DNA from 2 places in the Streptomyces sp. NPDC038280 genome. Region 2 is predicted to be linked to the other one. Evidence: predicted binding sites of a transcription regulator. Region 2 holds the regulator's gene; the other holds the start of a gene.
What was found. Region 2 encodes HrcA, which represses chaperone genes, less so after heat shock. Its sites were predicted from a motif close to TTNGCACTCNGNNNNNCNGAGTGCNAA; they were not measured.
Positions count from the first base shown of each region.

Region 1: the regulator HrcA is predicted to act here: its motif matches at 6,764-6,790, upstream of groL (chaperonin GroEL).

Region 1 is NZ_JBVJYZ010000018.1:107,977-117,036, reverse strand. It holds gene ACZ7J0_RS28570 (PTS transporter subunit EIIC) at 1-1,335, shown strand, start outside; gene ACZ7J0_RS28565 (S8 family peptidase) at 1,438-2,655, opposite strand; gene ACZ7J0_RS28560 (alpha/beta hydrolase) at 2,739-4,247, opposite strand; gene ACZ7J0_RS28555 (SRPBCC family protein) at 4,355-4,855, opposite strand; gene groL (chaperonin GroEL) at 4,981-6,603, opposite strand; gene ACZ7J0_RS28545 (cold-shock protein) at 6,968-7,171, opposite strand; gene ACZ7J0_RS28540 (MoaD/ThiS family protein) at 7,580-7,858, opposite strand; gene thrC (threonine synthase) at 7,888-9,060, opposite strand, start outside.
Region 2 is NZ_JBVJYZ010000002.1:469,573-478,632, reverse strand. It holds gene ACZ7J0_RS07305 (SpoIIE family protein phosphatase) at 1-463, shown strand, start outside; gene hemW (radical SAM family heme chaperone HemW) at 509-1,750, shown strand; gene ACZ7J0_RS07295 (DUF3097 domain-containing protein) at 1,794-2,597, opposite strand; gene ACZ7J0_RS07290 (MBL fold metallo-hydrolase) at 2,608-3,342, opposite strand; gene hrcA (heat-inducible transcriptional repressor HrcA) at 3,508-4,524, shown strand; gene dnaJ (molecular chaperone DnaJ) at 4,525-5,661, shown strand; gene ACZ7J0_RS07275 (nitronate monooxygenase) at 5,751-6,824, shown strand; gene ACZ7J0_RS07270 (16S rRNA (uracil(1498)-N(3))-methyltransferase) at 6,821-7,564, shown strand; gene ACZ7J0_RS07265 (ATP-binding protein) at 7,867-9,060, shown strand, end outside.

The DNA.
Region 1 (9,060 bases), on a different contig from region 2:
TCCCTCGTCCAGGACGAGGCGCTCACCGCGCTCCCCGCCGTGCTGGGCGTGGTGGAGGACGAGACGTACCAGATCGTGCTCGGCCCGGGCACGGTCGGAAGGGTCACACCGGAGTTCGAGGCGCTGGTGGCGCGGGAGCCGAGGGCGGCGGACGACCTGGCCGCCCAGGGCGCCGCGCTCAAGGCCGACCGCACACGGCGGAACTCCACCCCCTTCAAGCTGCTGCTGCGCAGGATCGCGAACATCTTCGTCCCGCTGATCCCGGCCCTCATCGGCTGCGGCATCATCGCGGGCCTGAACGGCCTGCTGGTGAACCTGCGCTGGCTGCCCGCCGTCACTCCCGCGCTGACCGCCGTCGCCTCCGGCTTCATGGCGCTGATCGCGGTCTTCGTCGGCTTCAACACCTCGAAGGAGTTCGGCGGTACGCCGATCCTGGGCGCCGCGGTCGCCGCGATCATCGTCTACGCGGGCGTGGCGAAGGTCGTCGTCCTCGGCCAGACGCTCTCACCCGGCCAAGGCGGCGTCCTGGGCGCGCTGGCCGCCGCGGCCCTGGCCGTACAGGTCGAGAAGTGGTGCCGCCGCCGGGTCCCGGAGGCCCTCGACGTTCTGGTCACCCCGACGCTCACCGTGCTCGTCGCGGGTCTGGTCACCGTCTTCGGCCTGATGTTCGTCGCCGGTGAGGTCTCCTCGGCGATCGGCGCCTTCGCCACCTGGCTGCTGGCCCACGCGGGGGCGGCCGCCGGCTTCGTCCTCGGCGGGCTCTTCCTCCCCCTGGTCATGCTCGGCCTCCACCAGGCCCTGATCCCCCTCCACACCACCCTGATCGAACAGCAGGGCCACACGGTCCTGCTGCCGATCCTCGCGATGGCGGGCGCGGGCCAGGTCGGCGCGGCGATGGCGGTCTACCTGAGGCTCCCCCGCAACGGCTCGATCCGCCGCACCATCAAGTCGGCGCTGCCGGCGGGCTTCCTGGGCGTGGGGGAGCCGCTGATCTACGGCGTCTCGCTCCCGCTGGGCCGCCCGTTCGTCACGGCCTGCGTCGGCGGGGCGTTCGGCGGCGGTGTCGTGGGCCTGTTCAACATGCTGGGCACCCAGGTCGGCTCCACGGCGATCGGCCCCTCGGGCTGGGCCCTCTTCCCCCTGCTCCACGGCAACAAGGGCCTCACCGAGACGGTCGCGGTGTACGCGGGAGGCCTGCTCGCCGGTTATCTGACGGGCTTCGCCGCGACGTACTTCTTCGGCTTCAGCAGACAGATGCTGTCCGACTTCGACAGGAACCCGGAGGACGGGACCGCCGGCGCGCCGGCGAAGGAGGCAGCCGGGGCGACGGTCTGACCAGCCGTCGGCCCGCACTCCGTCCGCCGGGCGGGCCTCCTCCACGAGGGCACTCGGGGAGGAGGCCCGCCCGGCCGGGACGGTCCGATGCCGTGCGTACGGTCAGATGCCGTTCGTGAAGAGGATCCGGTTGGGCGAGGTCGCGTGGAGGGGCTTGATGGCGTCCTTGGTGGAGGTGGCGGAGATCCAGCCGGCGACCTCCTCCGGCGTCGCGCCCGCGTGCGTCGTCCGGTACAGCAGGGCCGTCCCGGCCACGTGCGGGGACGCCATCGACGTACCGTTCAGGGCGACGCTGCCGCCGCCCATCTTCGCCGAGACGACGTCCTTGCCCGGAGCGTAGACCCGGACGCACGGACCCCAGTTGGAGAAGGAGGTCTCCTGGTCCAGGCTGTCGGTCGCACCGGCCGTCACCACGTGCTCCGCGCTCGCCGGAGAGACCTCGCAGGCGTCCAGGGCGCTGTTGCCCGCGGCGACGACGACGGAGGTGCCCTGCAGGGCGAGGGCGTCCACCGCGTCGTTCAGCACATCGGACTTCGGGCCTCCGAGGGAGGCGTTGAGCACGCCGGGCCTGGCGGGGTGCAGTGCGGCGTGCGACGCCGCCCACTCCAGCCCGGCGATGATCCCCGAGTTGCTGCCGCTGCCCTGGCAGTCGAGGACCCGGACGCTGATGAGCCCGGCCTGACGGGCCACCCCGTACGTCCGGCCGCCGATCGTGCCCGCGACATGCGTGCCGTGGCCCTGGCAGTCCGCCCCGCGCCGCGCCTCGCCCGGGAAGGCGTCGAAGCCGGGGACGGCGCGGCCCTCGAACTCCGCGTGCCCGTAGTCGATACCGGTGTCGAGGACGTAGGCGTTGCCACCCGCGCCGGTGGCCCGCGCGGTGAAGTCACCGTCCAGCGGCAGGGCGCGCTGGTCGATCCGGTCCAGGCCCCACGCGGTGGTGGGGGCGGCCGGGGCGGCGCGGCCCGGGCCCGCGTCCAGCGCGGTGACCTCGGCGTCCTGCTCGACGTCCTGGACCTCGGGGAGCGCCCTGATCTCGGCCAGCTGCGCGTCGGTGAGCTTGGCCGCGAAGCCCCGCAGCAGCTTGCTGAAGCTGAACAGCGGGGTGACACCCACCTCCTTGGCGGCGGCCTTGACGTCGCTCACCGGCTTGAGCCGGACGATGTACTGGCCGGGCACCGGCTTGGCCGAGAGGCGCAGCGGCGCGAGGGCGGTGCGCTCGCCGTCCGTGGGTGCGGAGTGGGCGGAGACGGACAGAGGGCCTGCGACGGCCAGGGCTGCCGTGGCGGCGGCCACGAGGGCGACTCTCATTCGGGTGGGCATGTGCGCGAGGGGACCACGTAGAAACGATCAAGGCAATCACCCCGGGTAGCAAGTCATACGCTTTCCGTAGTGACGTGTCGCCGTCAGTCACCGCACTGGACGTCCGTCGCCGGCCGCTCCCCGGTCCGCAGGAACCGGGTCACCGCGACGTCCCCGCACGCGTTGCCGTTCCCGAGGTAGAGGCCGTGGCCCCCGTGGTCGACCGTGACGAGCCGCGCCCGCTCACCCAGCGCCTCCCGCATCTTCAAGGCGCCGAAATAGGGGGTGGCGGGGTCCCGCAGGCTCTGGAGCATCAGGATGTTGGACGGGCCGTCCGAGGTGATGCGCGTCGGCCTGGGCTCCGGTGCCTTCCAGAAGGCGCAGGGGGTGATGTTCACCGGCATCCCCGCCGTGAGCGGGTGTCGGGCCCGGTCCTCGGCGACGTCCTTCGCATAGGAGGACTCCCGCTTCCGCGGCCAGCTCACGTCGTTGCAGATGACACCCACCGTGATCGCCGCGTCCTGGTCGCTCAGCGGCTGGACGAGCTCGGGGGGCAGCGCCGGCTTTCCGGCGGGCCCGGCGGGATCCTGGGCGGCCTTGATCAGCCGGGCGAGCGGCCCGAAGGCGGCGTCGCCGTAGAGGGCGTTCTGCAGAGCCTGCCGCAGGATATTGCCGGTCAGCGGCGTGCCGGGGGTGGTCGTCTCCACCGGCTCCCGGTCCAGCTTCGCGGCGAGCTCGAGGAACAGCGGCCGGACGTCCTCCGGCCGCCCGGCGAGCCGCGGGCCCGCGCCCTTCTCGTCCCGGTCCGGGTGCGCCGCCCAGGCCGCGAAGTCCGGGAAGCGGTCGTCCGCGGCCTGCGACATGTTCGCCAGCCATCCGCGCGCCAGGCGCTTCGGGTCGGGGTCGCCAATGCTGTCCATGACCCAGCGGTCGGTGCGCCGCGGATACGTCTGCGCGTAGACCGCGCCCACATAGGCGCCGTACGAGACGCCCCACGCCGAAATCGTCCGCTCGCCGAGGGCCTGCCGGATCCGGTCCAGATCGCGCACCTGGTTCGCGGTGGTGAAGCTGCGCAGGACGGCGCCGCCGTTGCGCTCGCAGGCCTCGGCGATACGCCGCGACCGGGCGGCGTTCTCGGTGACCTCGCCGTCCGGCCCGGGCCAGGAGCGCAGATTGACCAGGCGGCGGTCGTCGGGCGCGAGGCCGCAGCTCGCGGTCGTACTGCCGCCGACCCCACGGGGGTCGAAGGCGACGAGGTCGTAGGCGCCCCCCATCGCCTTCCGCAGCGCCTCGCCCTTCTGCGTCAGCCGCCGCACCCCGGAGCTGCCGGGGCCGCCGGGGATCACCATCAGCGTCCCCCGCCGTGCTCGGGGCTGCTCGCTGCGGAGGCGGGACACGGCGAGGGTGACCTGCGGGCCGTCCGGGTCGCCGTAGTCGCGCGGTACCGACAGCTCCGCGCACTCCTGTCCGGGCAGACCCGCGGCGCAGGACCCCCAGGAGAGGCCGGAGCGGGCCTGGGCGACGGCGGCGGGGGCGGTGGCCACGGTCAGGGTGGTCGCCGCGGTAGCGGCGGAGAGGGCGAGCAGCAGGGCCTTGCGGGCGTGTGTCGTCATGCCGCAAGCCTCGTCGGAGCCGGGCTTCGATCACATCCGGCAGACGGGACAGCGCTCGGTGGGGCCAGCCCCAGGGATGACACCCCCGGTGGCCGCAGCGGGCGGGATCAGGCGTCGGCGCGCTCCCACACCGGGTCCCGCAGATACTCCGCGAGGCGGTCGAGCTCCTCCGCGACGCCCGCCTCCATGCCCGTCGCGAGGGCCTGGTCCCGGATCTCCTCGGACGGCCAGACGGACCTGCTGGTCAGCGCGGTCACGTCCGGCAGCGGCGCGTCGAAGGTCAGGGTGACGTGCACGGGCGGCCCCGGCATGAGTTCGAAGACCTCGGAGTAGACCAGCCGTTTGGGGCGCTCGATCTCCTCATACGTGCCGGAGAACACCAGCTCCTGGCCGTCGCTGGCGGTCTGGCCCCAGCGCCAGGCGCCGCCCACACGCAGGTCGATCTCGCAGACGGTGGTCTCCAGCGACCGCAGGCCGTACCAGTGGCGGACGTGCTCGGGCACGGTCCACGCCTCGAAGACCCGGCTGCGGGGGGCCTCGAAGACGCGGGTGACGACGAGCTCGCGCTCCGACGGCGTACTCAGCTCGGTTACGTGGTGCTTGGCCATGATCCTGCCGCCCTCCTGGAAACCGAGTGGCTCTCCCCTCCAGGGTCCGCGAAAGCGCCGAGGGCGGCACCCCCGCCAGGGGGTACCGCCCTCGGTCATGAACCAGGAGCTGCTGAGCCGGGGGCTCAGAAGTCCATGTCACCGCCCGGCATGCCGCCCGGAGCGGCCGCGGAGGCCTTCTCCGGCTTGTCGGCGATGACGGCCTCGGTGGTCAGGAACAGCGCCGCGATGGAGGCCGCGTTCTGCAGAGCGGAACGGGTGACCTTCGCGGGGTCGATGATGCCCTCGGCGATCATGTCGACGTACTCACCGGTCGCGGCGTTCAGGCCGTGGCCGACGGGCAGGTTGCGCACCTTCTCGACGATGACGCCGCCCTCGAGACCACCGTTGACGGCGATCTGCTTCAGCGGGGCCTCCAGGGCGAGCTTCACGGCGTTGGCGCCGGTCGCCTCGTCACCCTCCAGGTCCAGCTTCTCGAAGACCGAGGAAGCCTGGAGCAGAGCCACGCCACCACCGGCGACGATGCCCTCCTCGACGGCCGCCTTCGCGTTGCGAACGGCGTCCTCGATGCGGTGCTTGCGCTCCTTGAGCTCCACCTCGGTGGCGGCGCCGGCCTTGATGACGGCCACGCCGCCGGCCAGCTTCGCGAGGCGCTCCTGGAGCTTCTCGCGGTCGTAGTCCGAGTCGGAGTTCTCGATCTCGGCACGGATCTGGTTCACGCGACCGGCAACCTGGTCGCTCTCACCGGCACCGTCGACGATCGTGGTCTCGTCCTTGGTGATGACGACCTTGCGGGCGCGGCCCAGCAGGTCCAGGCCGGCGTTCTCGAGCTTGAGACCGACCTCCTCGGAGATGACCGTGCCGCCCGTGAGGATGGCAATGTCGTTCAGCATCGCCTTGCGGCGGTCGCCGAAGCCCGGAGCCTTGACGGCGACGGACTTGAAGGTGCCACGGATCTTGTTGACGACCAGGGTCGACAGGGCCTCGCCCTCGACGTCCTCGGCGATGATCAGCAGCGGCTTGCCCGACTGCATGACCTTCTCCAGGAGCGGGAGCAGGTCCTTGACCGAGGAGATCTTGGAGTTGACGATCAGGATGTACGGGTCGTCGAGCGACGCCTCCATACGCTCCATGTCGGTGGCGAAGTACGCCGAGATGTAGCCCTTGTCGAAGCGCATACCCTCGGTGAGCTCCAGCTCCAGACCGAAGGTCTGGGACTCCTCGACGGTGATGACGCCTTCCTTGCCGACCTTGTCCATCGCCTCGGCGATGAGCTCGCCGATCTGGGTGTCGGCAGCGGAGATGGAGGCGGTCGAAGCGATCTGCTCCTTGGTCTCCACGTCCTTGGCCTGCTCGAGCAGGGCGCCGGAGACGGCCTCGACGGCCTTCTCGATGCCGCGCTTCAGGGCCATCGGGTTGGCGCCGGCGGCCACGTTGCGCAGGCCCTCACGGACGAGCGCCTGGGCCAGGACGGTCGCGGTGGTCGTACCGTCACCGGCGACGTCGTCCGTCTTCTTGGCGACTTCCTTGACCAGCTCTGCGCCGATCTTCTCGTACGGGTCCTCGAGCTCGATCTCCTTGGCGATGGACACACCATCGTTGGTGATCGTGGGGGCGCCCCACTTCTTCTCGAGGACGACGTTCCGGCCCTTGGGGCCAAGGGTGACCTTGACGGCGTCGGCGAGCTGGTTCATCCCGCGCTCGAGACCGCGCCGTGCCTCCTCGTCGAACGCGATGATCTTGGCCATGTGAAGTGGTCCTCCCGGACTGGGGTGGATAGCGACGGACTGTGTGGCGCCCGCGACGGACGGCCTGCCTGCCTGCGTGGTTCCTTGCCCCACCCGGCCTGCGGGCCTCGCCGACCCAGTCCTTCTGTCACTCTCACGTGGAGAGTGCTAACGCCAATGATTAGCACTCGAGGTAGGAGAGTGCAAGGCCGCTCCGCGGGAGCGTCGGCGTGGAGTGGTGGTCGGGCGACGGGTGGGCGCGAGCGCCTCTCGAGGTCCGGGCGGCGTCGGTCGCACGAGGCCGGGCACGCACGAGGGGCCCGCGTCCCTGGTGGGATGCGGGCCCCTCGGCGTGAGTGCGTCGGTGGCCGAAATCGCGCCGTACTCAGCCGGCGAGCTTGACCATGTCCGCCTGCGGACCCTTCTGGCCCTGCGAGATCTCGAACTCGACTCGCTGACCTTCTTCAAGGGTGCGGTAACCGTCCATCTGGATCGCGCTGTAGTGGACGAAAACATCCGCACCACCGTCGACCGCGATGAAGCCGTACCCCTTCTCCGCGTTGAACCACTTGACGGTGCCCTGAGCCATGCCTAACTCCCCTGTTACTGGCCCTTGCGCAGGACCGCACTTCGCGGACCCTGGGTCAGACCTCGCTCACCGCAGGTAGGTGAACGTGCGCCGGAACGCGTCGACCGCGGCTGAATGTATCTGCCCAACTGCCCTCTGCAACAGGTCAGTCGGACGAGAATTCTGGGCGGAGCCGAACGGAAGATTTCCGTGAATTGCCAATATTCCGGGGCAAGTCGGGCCCGACAAAGGGAACATTAGGCACAAGGGGTTCGAACACTTTGGCTGCTTCTTATCGCGTGCGGGCGCATTCTCATATGCGGGCGGCACAAGCAGCGGCGGGGACTTCCCCAACCCTACCGCGTTCAACCATGCAGAATTGCCCCCTCCGCTTTTGCGCGGAGGGGGCAATGGGCCATTCAACGAGAGTCAGCAACCGCCCGCGACGGCCGGGATGATCGACACGCCCGCCCCGTCCGGCGTCGCCGTCTCGAGACCCTGCTCGAAGCGGACGTCGTCGTCGTTCACGTACACGTTGACGAAGCGGCGCAGCTTGCCCTGGTCGTCCAGGACGCGGGCCGCGATGCCCGTGTGGTTCTTCTCCAGGTCCGCGATGACCTCGGAGAGGGTCGAGCCCTGCGCCGAGACCTCGGCCTGGCCGCCCGTGTACGTACGGAGGATGGTGGGGATGCGGACGTTGACGCTCATGGTCGTTCTGCCTTCCGTTGCGTGAGTGGTCAGCCGGCCAGGCCGGCGTCGCGGAACGCGTCCAGGCTCGGGCGGATCGTCGCGGACGGTCCCGTGGTCGGGGAGACCGCGTCGAGGGTCTTGAGGCCGTCGCCGGTGTTGAGCACGACCGTGGTGAGGGCCGGGTCGAGCAGGCCGTCCTCGATCAGCTTCCGGGTCACGCCGACGGTCACACCGCCCGCGGTCTCCGCGAAGATGCCCTCCGTACGGGCGAGGAGCTTGATCGCGTCGACGATCTGCTCGTCGTTGACGTCCTCCACCGCGCCGCCGGTGCGACGGGCGATGTCCAGGACGTACGGGCCGTCGGCCGGGTTGCCGATCGCCAGGGACTTGGCGATCGTGTTCGGCTTCTGGGGCCGTACGACGTCGTGGCCGGCCTTGAAGGCGGCGGACACGGGCGAGCAGCCCTCGGCCTGCGCACCGAAGATCTTGTAGGGCTTGTCCTCGACCAGGCCCAGCTTGATGAGCTCCTGGAGACCCTTGTCGATCTTCGTGAGCTGCGAGCCGGAGGCGATCGGGATCACCAGCTGGTCGGGGAGCCGCCAGCCGAGCTGCTCGCAGATCTCGTACGCCAGCGTCTTGGAGCCCTCGCCGTAGTACGGGCGCAGGTTGACGTTGACGAAGCCCCAGCCCTCGCCGAGCGGGTCGCCGATGAGCTCGGAGCAGAAGCGGTTGACGTCGTCGTAGTTGCCCTCGATGCCGACGAGCTCACCGCCGTACACCGCGGCCATGACGACCTTGCCCTGCTCCAGGTCGTGCGGGATGAACACGCACGAGCGGAATCCGGCCCGGGCGGCCGCGGCGCCGACCGCGCCGGCCAGATTGCCGGTGGAGGAGCAGGAGAGGGTGGTGAAGCCGAAGGCGCGGGCGGCCTCCAGCGCCTGGGCCACGACGCGGTCCTTGAAGGAGTGCGTCGGGTTGCCGGAGTCGTCCTTGATGTACAGGCCACCGGTCACGCCCAGCTCACGGGCGAGGTTGTCGGCCTTGACCAGCTTGGTCCAGCCGGGGTTCAGGTTCGGCTTGGTGGCCACGTCCGCCGGGACGGGCAGCAGCGGCGCGTAGCGCCAGATGTTGTCGGGACCGGCCTCGATCTGCTTGCGCAGGGACTCGGGGTCACCGACGGGAAGGTCGTACGCGACTTCCAGCGGGCCGAAACACAGCTC
Region 2 (9,060 bases):
CGGACAGGACGTGCCGGACCGGCCCCAGCCCCGCTTCCTGTCCCTGCTCTACGGCGAGGTCGTGCCCCTCGGCGCGGAGGGCGGAGCCCGCTGCACCGTGGCCTGCGCGGGACACCCGCTCCCCCTCGTCCTGCGGCCGGACGGGACCGTACGGCAGGTGGCCGAGCCGCAGATCCTCCTCGGGGTCGTCGGCGACGTCGCGTACGAGAGCCACACCTTCGACCTGGAGCCGGGGGACACCCTGCTGTGCGTCACCGACGGGGTGACCGAGCGGCGCTCCGGCGGGCTGATGTTCGACGACGGGGACGGTCTGGAGCGGGCGCTCGCCGGCTGCGTGGGGCTGACCGCGGACGCGGTGGCCGACCGGATCCGGCAGGCCGTGCACACCTTCGCCGACGCGCCCGTGGCGGACGACCTGGCGCTCCTGGTGCTGCAGGCGGGCCCCCGGGCGACCGCGCGGTGACCGGCGGGCCGCGCGGTGACGGACAAAGCCGCGCGGTGACGGACAATGGACTCCATGCCTTCCGTACTGCCCGATGGTGAGCCCATGCCCGAGGACGGGGCGCTGCCCGCGGCCGCCCTGAGCGGGGCGGGCGAGCGGCCCCTCGGCTTCTACCTGCACGTCCCGTACTGCGCGACCCGCTGCGGGTACTGCGACTTCAACACCTACACGGCCAGTGAGCTGCGCGGAAAGGGCGGCGTGCTGGCCTCGCGGGACAACTACGCCGAGATGCTCGTCGAGGAGGTCCGGCTCGCCCGGAAGGTCCTGGGCGACGACCGGCGGCCCGTCCGTACCGTCTTCGTCGGCGGCGGCACGCCGACACTGCTCGCCGCCGGCGATCTCGTACGGATGCTCGACGCGGTCCGCGCCGAGTTCGGACTCGCCGACGACGCCGAGGTGACCACCGAGGCGAACCCGGAGTCGGTCGGCCCCGCCTACCTCGCCGAGCTGCGGGCCGGCGGCTTCAACCGCATCTCCTTCGGGATGCAGAGCGCCCGGCAGCACGTGCTCAAGGTCCTCGACCGCACCCACACCCCCGGCCGTCCCGAGGCGTGCGTCGCCGAGGCACGGGCGGCGGGCTTCGACCATGTGAACCTCGACCTGATCTACGGCACGCCCGGGGAGTCCGACGACGACTGGCGGGCCTCCCTGGACGCGGCGATCGGCGCGGGCCCCGACCATGTCTCCGCCTACGCGCTGATCGTCGAGGAGGGCACGCAGCTGGCGCGGCGGATCCGGCGCGGCGAGGTGCCGATGACCGACGACGACGTCCACGCCGACCGGTACCTGATCGCCGACTCGGTGCTCGCCGAGGCGGGCTACGACTGGTACGAGGTGTCCAACTGGGCCACCACCGATGCCGGGCGCTGCCTGCACAACGAGCTGTACTGGCGCGGCGCGGACTGGTGGGGGGCGGGCCCCGGCGCGCACAGCCACGTCGGCGGCGTGCGGTGGTGGAACGTGAAGCACCCCGGCGCGTACGCGGCGGCGCTGGCCGAAGGGCGCTCGCCCGGCGCGGGCCGGGAGATCCTGGCGGCGGAGGACCGACGGGTCGAGCGGGTCCTCCTGGAGCTGCGGCTGCGGGAGGGCTGCCCCTTGTCGCTGCTGCGGGAGGCGGGGCTCGCGGCGTCCCGCCGCGCCCTGGCGGACGGGCTCCTGGAGGCGGAGCCGTACGCGGAGGGCCGGGCGGTACTGACGCTGCGGGGACGGCTGCTGGCGGACGCGGTGGTCCGGGACCTGGTCGACTGACGGGCCCCGGCCCGGCGGCCCTGGGACCCGACAGCACCGGACGCTACGGCGCCGTCACGAAGTCGATCAGCTCCTCCACCCGGCCCAGCAGCTCCGGTTCCAGATCCTTGTAGGACCGCACTCCCGAGAGGATCCGCTGCCAGGCCGCCCCCGTGTTCTCGGGCCACCCGAGGGCGCGGCAGACGCCCGTCTTCCAGTCCTGGCCGCGCGGGACCGAAGGCCAGGCGCGGATGCCGACCGAGGACGGCTTCACCGCCTCCCAGACGTCGATGTACGGGTGGCCGACGATCAAGGTGTGGGCGTCGGAGACCGACGCGGCGATGCGGGACTCCTTGGAGCCCGGGACCAGGTGGTCCACCAGCACACCGAGGCGGGCGTCCGGACCCGGCGCGAAGTCGGCGACGATGGCCGGCAGGTCGTCGATTCCCTCCAGATATTCGACGACCACGCCCTCGATGCGCAGATCGTCGCCCCAGACCCGCTCCACGAGCTCCGCGTCGTGCCGTCCCTCCACATAGATGCGGCCGGCCCGCGCCACCCGGGCCCGGGCGCCCGGAACAGCGATCGAACCGGAAGCCGTACGGGCCGGGCGCACCGGCGCCGGCGCCGCCGGGCGGACCAGTGTGACCGTACGGCCCTCCAGCAGGAAGCCGCGCGGCTCCAGCGGGAACACGCGGTGCTTGCCGAAGCGGTCCTCCAGCGTCACCGTGCCCGCCTCGCAGCGGACCACCGCCCCGCAGAAGCCCGTCGCGACCTCCTCCACCACCAGATCCACGTCGGCGGGCACCTCGGGCACGGCGGACGGCTTCTTCCACGGCGGTGTCAGATCGGGGTTGTAGCTGCGCATTCGCCAGACGCTACGACACGCCGAACCGCCGGGCCAGCTCATCGCGTTGGGCGCGTACGAACGCGGCGTCGACCGCCGCTCCGTGCCCGGGGACGTACACCGCGTCCTCGCCGCCCAGGGAGAGCAGCCGGTCCAGCGCGGCCGGCCAGCGCGACGGGATCGCGTCCGCGCCGGCCTGCGGGTCGCCCGACTCCTCCACCAGATCGCCGCAGAAGACGACCTCGGGGGAGTCCTCGGTCAGGCCCGGCACGAGCAGCGCCAGGTCGTGGCCGCTGTGTCCCGGCCCCACATTGGCCAGCAGCACCTGGCGTCCTCCCAGCTCCAGGGTCCACTCGCCGGACACCAGATGGTGGGGCCGCACCAGTACGTCGGTGGCCTCGAGGGCCTCCCTCTCGGTGACCCCGTGGCGCACCGCCGAACCCCGCAGCCCGTCACGGTCACGGGTGAGGACGTCGTCGATGCCCACCGCGCCGTACACCTGGGCCCCGGAGAACGCCGCCGTGCCGAGTACATGATCGAAGTGGGGGTGGCTCAGTGCGATATGCGTCACCCTGCGGCCGCCGAGCAGGGCCTGCGCCTGGGCACGCAGCTCCGCCCCCTCGCGGAGCGTGGAGCCCGTGTCGAAGAGCAGGGCCGCGTCGTCGCCGACGACGAGTGCGGTGGTCGCGTCCCAGACGGGAAGGCGCCGCCGGCCCACCCCCTCGGCGAGCCGCTCCCACCCGTGGTCTTCCCAACTCACGTCCATACCGCGACGCTATCGGCAACGACCCGGCACCGCCGCGCGGTAGCGTTGCTGGCCGCCCGCCCTTGCTCGGCGCATACCCACTCGCCGTACACTGACCAGGGAATCGCTGGCACTCAGACAGGGCGAGTGCCAGAGGACGACAAGAAACCAGAGCTGGAGGTGCGCGTGCTCAGCGAACGCAGACTCGAAGTGCTGCGCGCCATCGTCCAGGACTACGTCGGCACCGAGGAGCCCGTGGGCTCGAAGGCGCTCACCGAGCGCCACAAGCTCGGTGTGTCACCGGCGACCGTGCGCAACGACATGGCCGTGCTGGAGGAGGAGGGCTTCATCGCCCAGCCCCACACCAGCGCCGGCCGTATTCCGACCGACAAGGGCTATCGCCTCTTCGTGGACCGGCTGGCGGGCGTCAAGCCGCTGTCGACCCCGGAGCGCCGGGCCATCCACAACTTCCTCGACGGCGCGGTCGACCTCGACGACGTCGTCGGACGCACGGTCCGGCTGCTCGCGCAGCTGACCCGGCAGGTCGCGGTGGTCCAGTACCCCTCGCTGACCCGGTCGACGGTGCGCCATGTGGAGCTGCTGTCGCTGGCGCCCGCGCGGCTGATGCTCGTCCTGATCACCGACACCGGCCGGGTCGAGCAGCGCATGATCGACTGCCCCGCGCCCTTCGGCGAGACCTCGCTGGCGGACCTGCGGGCCCGGCTCAACAGCCGGGTCGTGGGACGCCGCTTCGCGGACGTGCCCCAGCTGGTGCAGGACCTGCCCGACTCCTTCGAGGCGGAGGACCGGGGTACGGTCTCGACGGTGCTGGCGACCTTGTTGGAAACCCTGGTGGAGGAGCACGAGGAGCGGCTGATGATCGGCGGGACCGCCAATCTCACGCGCTTCGGGCACGACTTCCCCCTGACGATCCGGCCGGTGCTGGAAGCACTTGAGGAGCAGGTCGTGCTCCTCAAGCTGCTCGGCGAGGCCAAGGACTCGGGCATGACCGTACGAATCGGGCACGAGAACGCCCATGAAGGGCTGACCTCCACGTCCGTCGTCGCGGTCGGCTACGGTTCGGGCGACGAGGCAGTCGCCAAACTCGGCGTGGTCGGACCGACCCGCATGGACTACCCCGGAACGATGGGAGCGGTACGCGCAGTGGCACGTTACGTCGGACAGATCCTGGCGGAGTCGTAAGTGGCCACGGACTATTACGCCGTTCTCGGCGTGCGCCGCGACGCATCGCAGGACGAGATCAAGAAGGCGTTCCGGCGCCTCGCCCGCGAGCTTCACCCGGATGTGAATCCGGACCCGAAGACGCAGGAGCGGTTCAAGGAGATCAACGCGGCGTACGAGGTGCTCTCGGACCCGCAGAAGAAGCAGGTCTACGACCTCGGCGGCGACCCGCTGTCCGCTTCGGGCGGCGCGGGCGCGGGCGGTTTCGGAGCCGGCGGCTTCGGCAACTTCTCCGACATCATGGACGCGTTCTTCGGTACGGCGTCGCAGCGGGGTCCGCGCTCGCGCACCCGGCGCGGCCAGGACGCCATGATCCGTCTGGAGATCGACCTCAACGAGGCGGCCTTCGGCACGACGAAGGACATCCAGGTCGACACGGCCGTCGTCTGTACGACGTGTTCCGGCGAGGGTGCGGCGCCCGGAACCTCGGCGCAGACGTGTGACATGTGCCGTGGTCGCGGTGAGGTGTCACAGGTGACGAGGTCCTTCCTGGGCCAGGTCATGACCTCCCGCCCCTGCCCGCAGTGCCAGGGCTTCGGCACCGTCGTCCCGACCCCGTGCCCCGAGTGCGCGGGCGACGGCCGGGTGCGGTCGCGCCGGACCCTGACCGTGAAGATCCCCGCCGGTGTCGACAACGGCACCCGCATCCAGCTCGCGGGCGAGGGCGAGGTCGGCCCCGGCGGCGGCCCCGCCGGCGACCTGTACGTCGAGATCCACGAGCTGCCGCACGCGGTCTTCCAGCGGCGCGGTGACGATCTGCACTGCACGGTCACGATCCCGATGACGGCGGGCGCGCTCGGTACGAAGGTGCCGCTGGAGACGCTCGACGGGCTCGACGAGGTCGACATCCGGCCGGGCACCCAGTCCGGCCAGTCGATCCCGCTGCACGGCCGGGGCATCACGCATCTGCGGGGCGGCGGCCGGGGCGACCTGATCGTCCATGTCGAGGTCATGACCCCGTCGAAGCTGGACCCTGAGCAGGAGCGACTGCTGCGGGAGTTGGCGAAGCTCCGGGGCGAGGAACGGCCCACCGGCCAGTTCCAGCCCGGACAGCAGGGACTGTTCTCCCGCCTGAAGGACGCGTTCAACGGGCGGTGAGCGGGATTTCCCCTTCGGCCCCCTTCCGCCGCACGTCGGCGGAAGGGGGCCGTCCCCTTGTGCCACCCGGGACGTGACACCATGCGTCCATGTCCTCCGCACTGACCGATCTCTGCCGTTATCCGATCGTGCAGGCCCCCATGGCGGGTGGCGCCTCCCGTCCGCAGCTTGTCGCGTCCGTGTCCGAGGCCGGTGGCCTCGGCTTCCTGGCCGCCGGGTACAAAACCGCCGACGGCATGTACCAGGAGATCAAGCAGGTCCGCGGGCTGACCGGTCAGCCGTTCGGGGTCAATCTCTTCATGCCGCAGCCCGGGCACGCCGATCCCGGCGCCATCGAGGTGTACCGGCACCAGCTCGCCGGTGAGGCCGGTTGGTACGAGACCTCCCTCGGGGACCCCGACGCGGGGCGCGACGACGGGTACGACGCCAAGCTGGCGATCCTCGTGGAGGACCCGGTGCCCGTCGTGTCGTTCACCTTCGGCTGTCCGACGCGCGACACCCTCGACGCCCTCGCCCGCGTCGGGACCTTCACCGTCGTCACCGTCACCACCCCCGAAGAGGCCCAGGCCGCCCAGTGGGCCGGCGCCGACGCCGTGTGCGTCCAGGGCGTCGAGGCCGGCGGACACCAGGGCACCCACCGCGACGACCCCGCCGGCGACGGGGCCGGGGTCGGACTGCTGTCCCTGGTCACCCAGGTCCGTGAGACCGTCCAGCTGCCGATCGTCGCGGCCGGGGGCCTGATGCGCGGCAACCAGATCGCCGCGGCGCTCGCGGCCGGGGCCGACGCCGCGCAGCTCGGGACCGCGTTCCTGGTCTGCCCGGAGTCGGGCGCCCACACCCTGCACAAGCAGGCCATGACCAACCCGCTGTTCGTACGGACCGAGCTCACCCGGGCGTTCTCCGGGCGACCGGCCCGCGGCCTGGTCAACCGCTTCATGCGGGAGCACGGGCCGTACGCCCCCGCCGCGTACCCCGAGGTGCACCACCTCACCTCCCCCCTACGCAAGGCCGCCGCCGCGGCCGGTGACGCGCAGGGCATGGCCCTGTGGGCCGGACAGGGCCACCGGCTGGCCCGGGAACTGCCCGCCGGGCAGCTCGTCGAAATCCTCGCCGCCGAACTCGACTCGGCGCTCGCCGCCCTGGCTCTGCGGAGCGTGTCATGACCGCCCCCGTCTTCGTCGTCGACCAGGTGCCCGCCGCCGGGCAGTTCCTCCTCGACGGACCCGAGGGGCGGCACGCCGTCTCCGTGAAGCGGCTGCGCGCGGGCGAGGAGATCGTGCTCACCGACGGCCTGGGGCAGTGGGCGCGGTGCGCGGTGCTCACCGCCGAGGGCAAGGACCAGCTGACGGTGGAGGTCTCCGGCCGCCACGAGGACGCGGCGCCGTCGCCGCGGATCACCGTCGTCCAGGCCCTGCCCAAGGGCGACCGCGGGGAACTGGCCGTCGAGATCATGACGGAGACCGGCGTGGACGCGATCGTCCCCTGGTCGGCCTCGCGCTGCGTCACCCAGTGGAAGGGCGACCGCGGCCTCAAGGCACTCGGCAAGTGGCGCGCGACGGCCCGCGAGGCGGGCAAGCAGTCGCGTCGCACGCGGTTCCCCGAGGTGGCGGACGCGATGACGACGAAGCAGGTCGCGGCGCTCCTCGCCACGGCGGAATTCGCGGCGGTACTCCACGAGGACCGCGACCACGCGAGCGGCGCGCTCGCCACGGCCGCGCTGCCCTCCGAGGGGGAGATCGTGCTGGTCGTGGGCCCCGAGGGCGGCGTCTCACCGGAGGAACTCGCCGCCTTCGAGAACGCGGGCGCGAAGCCCTACCGCCTCGGCCCCACGGTCCTGCGCACCTCCACGGCGGGCACAGCGGCAACGGCGCTCCTCCTGGGCCGCACGGGCCGCTGGAGCTGAGGGGCCCGCGCGGCGACTGTGGTTGAGCGGTGTGCCGGGTGGCGCTGCCTGGCCGCTCGGGTGTACCGCCGCGCGGGCTCGCGGGCGCTGTGCCTGGGCTCAAGCCCTGCGGGGGCGACTGTGGTTGAGCGGTGTGCCGGGTGGCGCTGCCTGGCCGCTCGGGTGTACCGCCGCGCGGGCTCGCGGGCGCGGGATCAAGCCCCGGTCCTGGCCGGCTCGTGCCCGTGCCGGGCGGCCCCGCCCCCGCCGGCTCGCCGAGACCCCGTGACGGCCGCGCCGGACGCCCTCCGTAGGGTGTCCGCATGCCCGACGAGTCCCCCCTGATCCGCAGCCTGCGCGCCGCCGTGGCCGCGGCCCCCGACGACGTACCCCTGAGGCTGCACTTCGCCGAACTCCTGCTCTCCGAGGGGCGGAACGACGAAGCGGTGACCGAGGCCGCCGTCGCCCTGCAGCACGCGCCGGGCGACGCGACAGCGCGGGCGCTGATGGTGCGGGCGATGGGCGTGCCGGAAGCCGCCCCGCCTCCCGCGCCCCAACCCCCCGCCCCGTCCGCCCCGTTCGACTGGGCCGCCGCCGAGCAGGAGGTCGGAGACGTCGTCCCGCCCCGGTTCGTCGAGCCGGCGCCCGAGCGCGAGCAGCCGCTGACCGCCGACGGCAGCGGCGACCCCGCGGACGCCTCCGCGTGGGACATCGACGCGCCCGGATCCGTACGCCTCGCCGACGTCGGCGGCATGCAGGAGGTGAAGGACCGCCTGGAGGCCGCCTTCCTCGCCCCCATGCGCAATCCCGAACTGCGCAAGCTGTACGGCAAGAGCCTGCGCGGCGGACTGCTGTTGTACGGGCCGCCCGGCTGCGGCAAGACGTTCATCGCGCGCGCCGTCGCCGGTGAACTCGGCGCGAGCTTCATGTCGATCTCGCTCTCCGACGTCCTCGACATGTACATAGGCACGTCCGAGAAGAACGTCCACGACATCTTCGAGACCGCCCGCGCGCAGGCCCCCTGCGTCGTCTTCCTCGACGAACTGGACGCGCTCGGCGCCAAGCGCAGCCGTACCCACCACAGCGGTCTGCGCAATGTCGTCAACCAGCTCCTCACCGAACTCGACGGCGTCGACAGCGGCTCCAACGAAGGTGTGTTCGTGCTCGCCGCCACCAACGTCCCCTGGGACGTGGACCTCGCGCTGCGCCGCCCCGGCCGGCTCGACCGCACCCTGCTCGTCCTGCCGCCCGACCCCGCGGCCCGCGAGGCGATCCTCCGCTACCACCTGCGGGACCGGCCCATCGAGGCCGTCGACCTCGGCAAACTCGTCAAGGCCACCGAGGACTTCTCGGGCGCCGATCTCGCCCACCTCTGCGAGACAGCCGCCGAGTCAGCGCTCCTCGACTCCGCCCGCACGGGCACCGTACGCATGATCAACATGAAGGATCTGCTGGGCGCGGCGAAGCAGCTCCGGCCGTCCAGCGAGTCCTGGTTCGCCGCCGCGCGCAATGTGGCG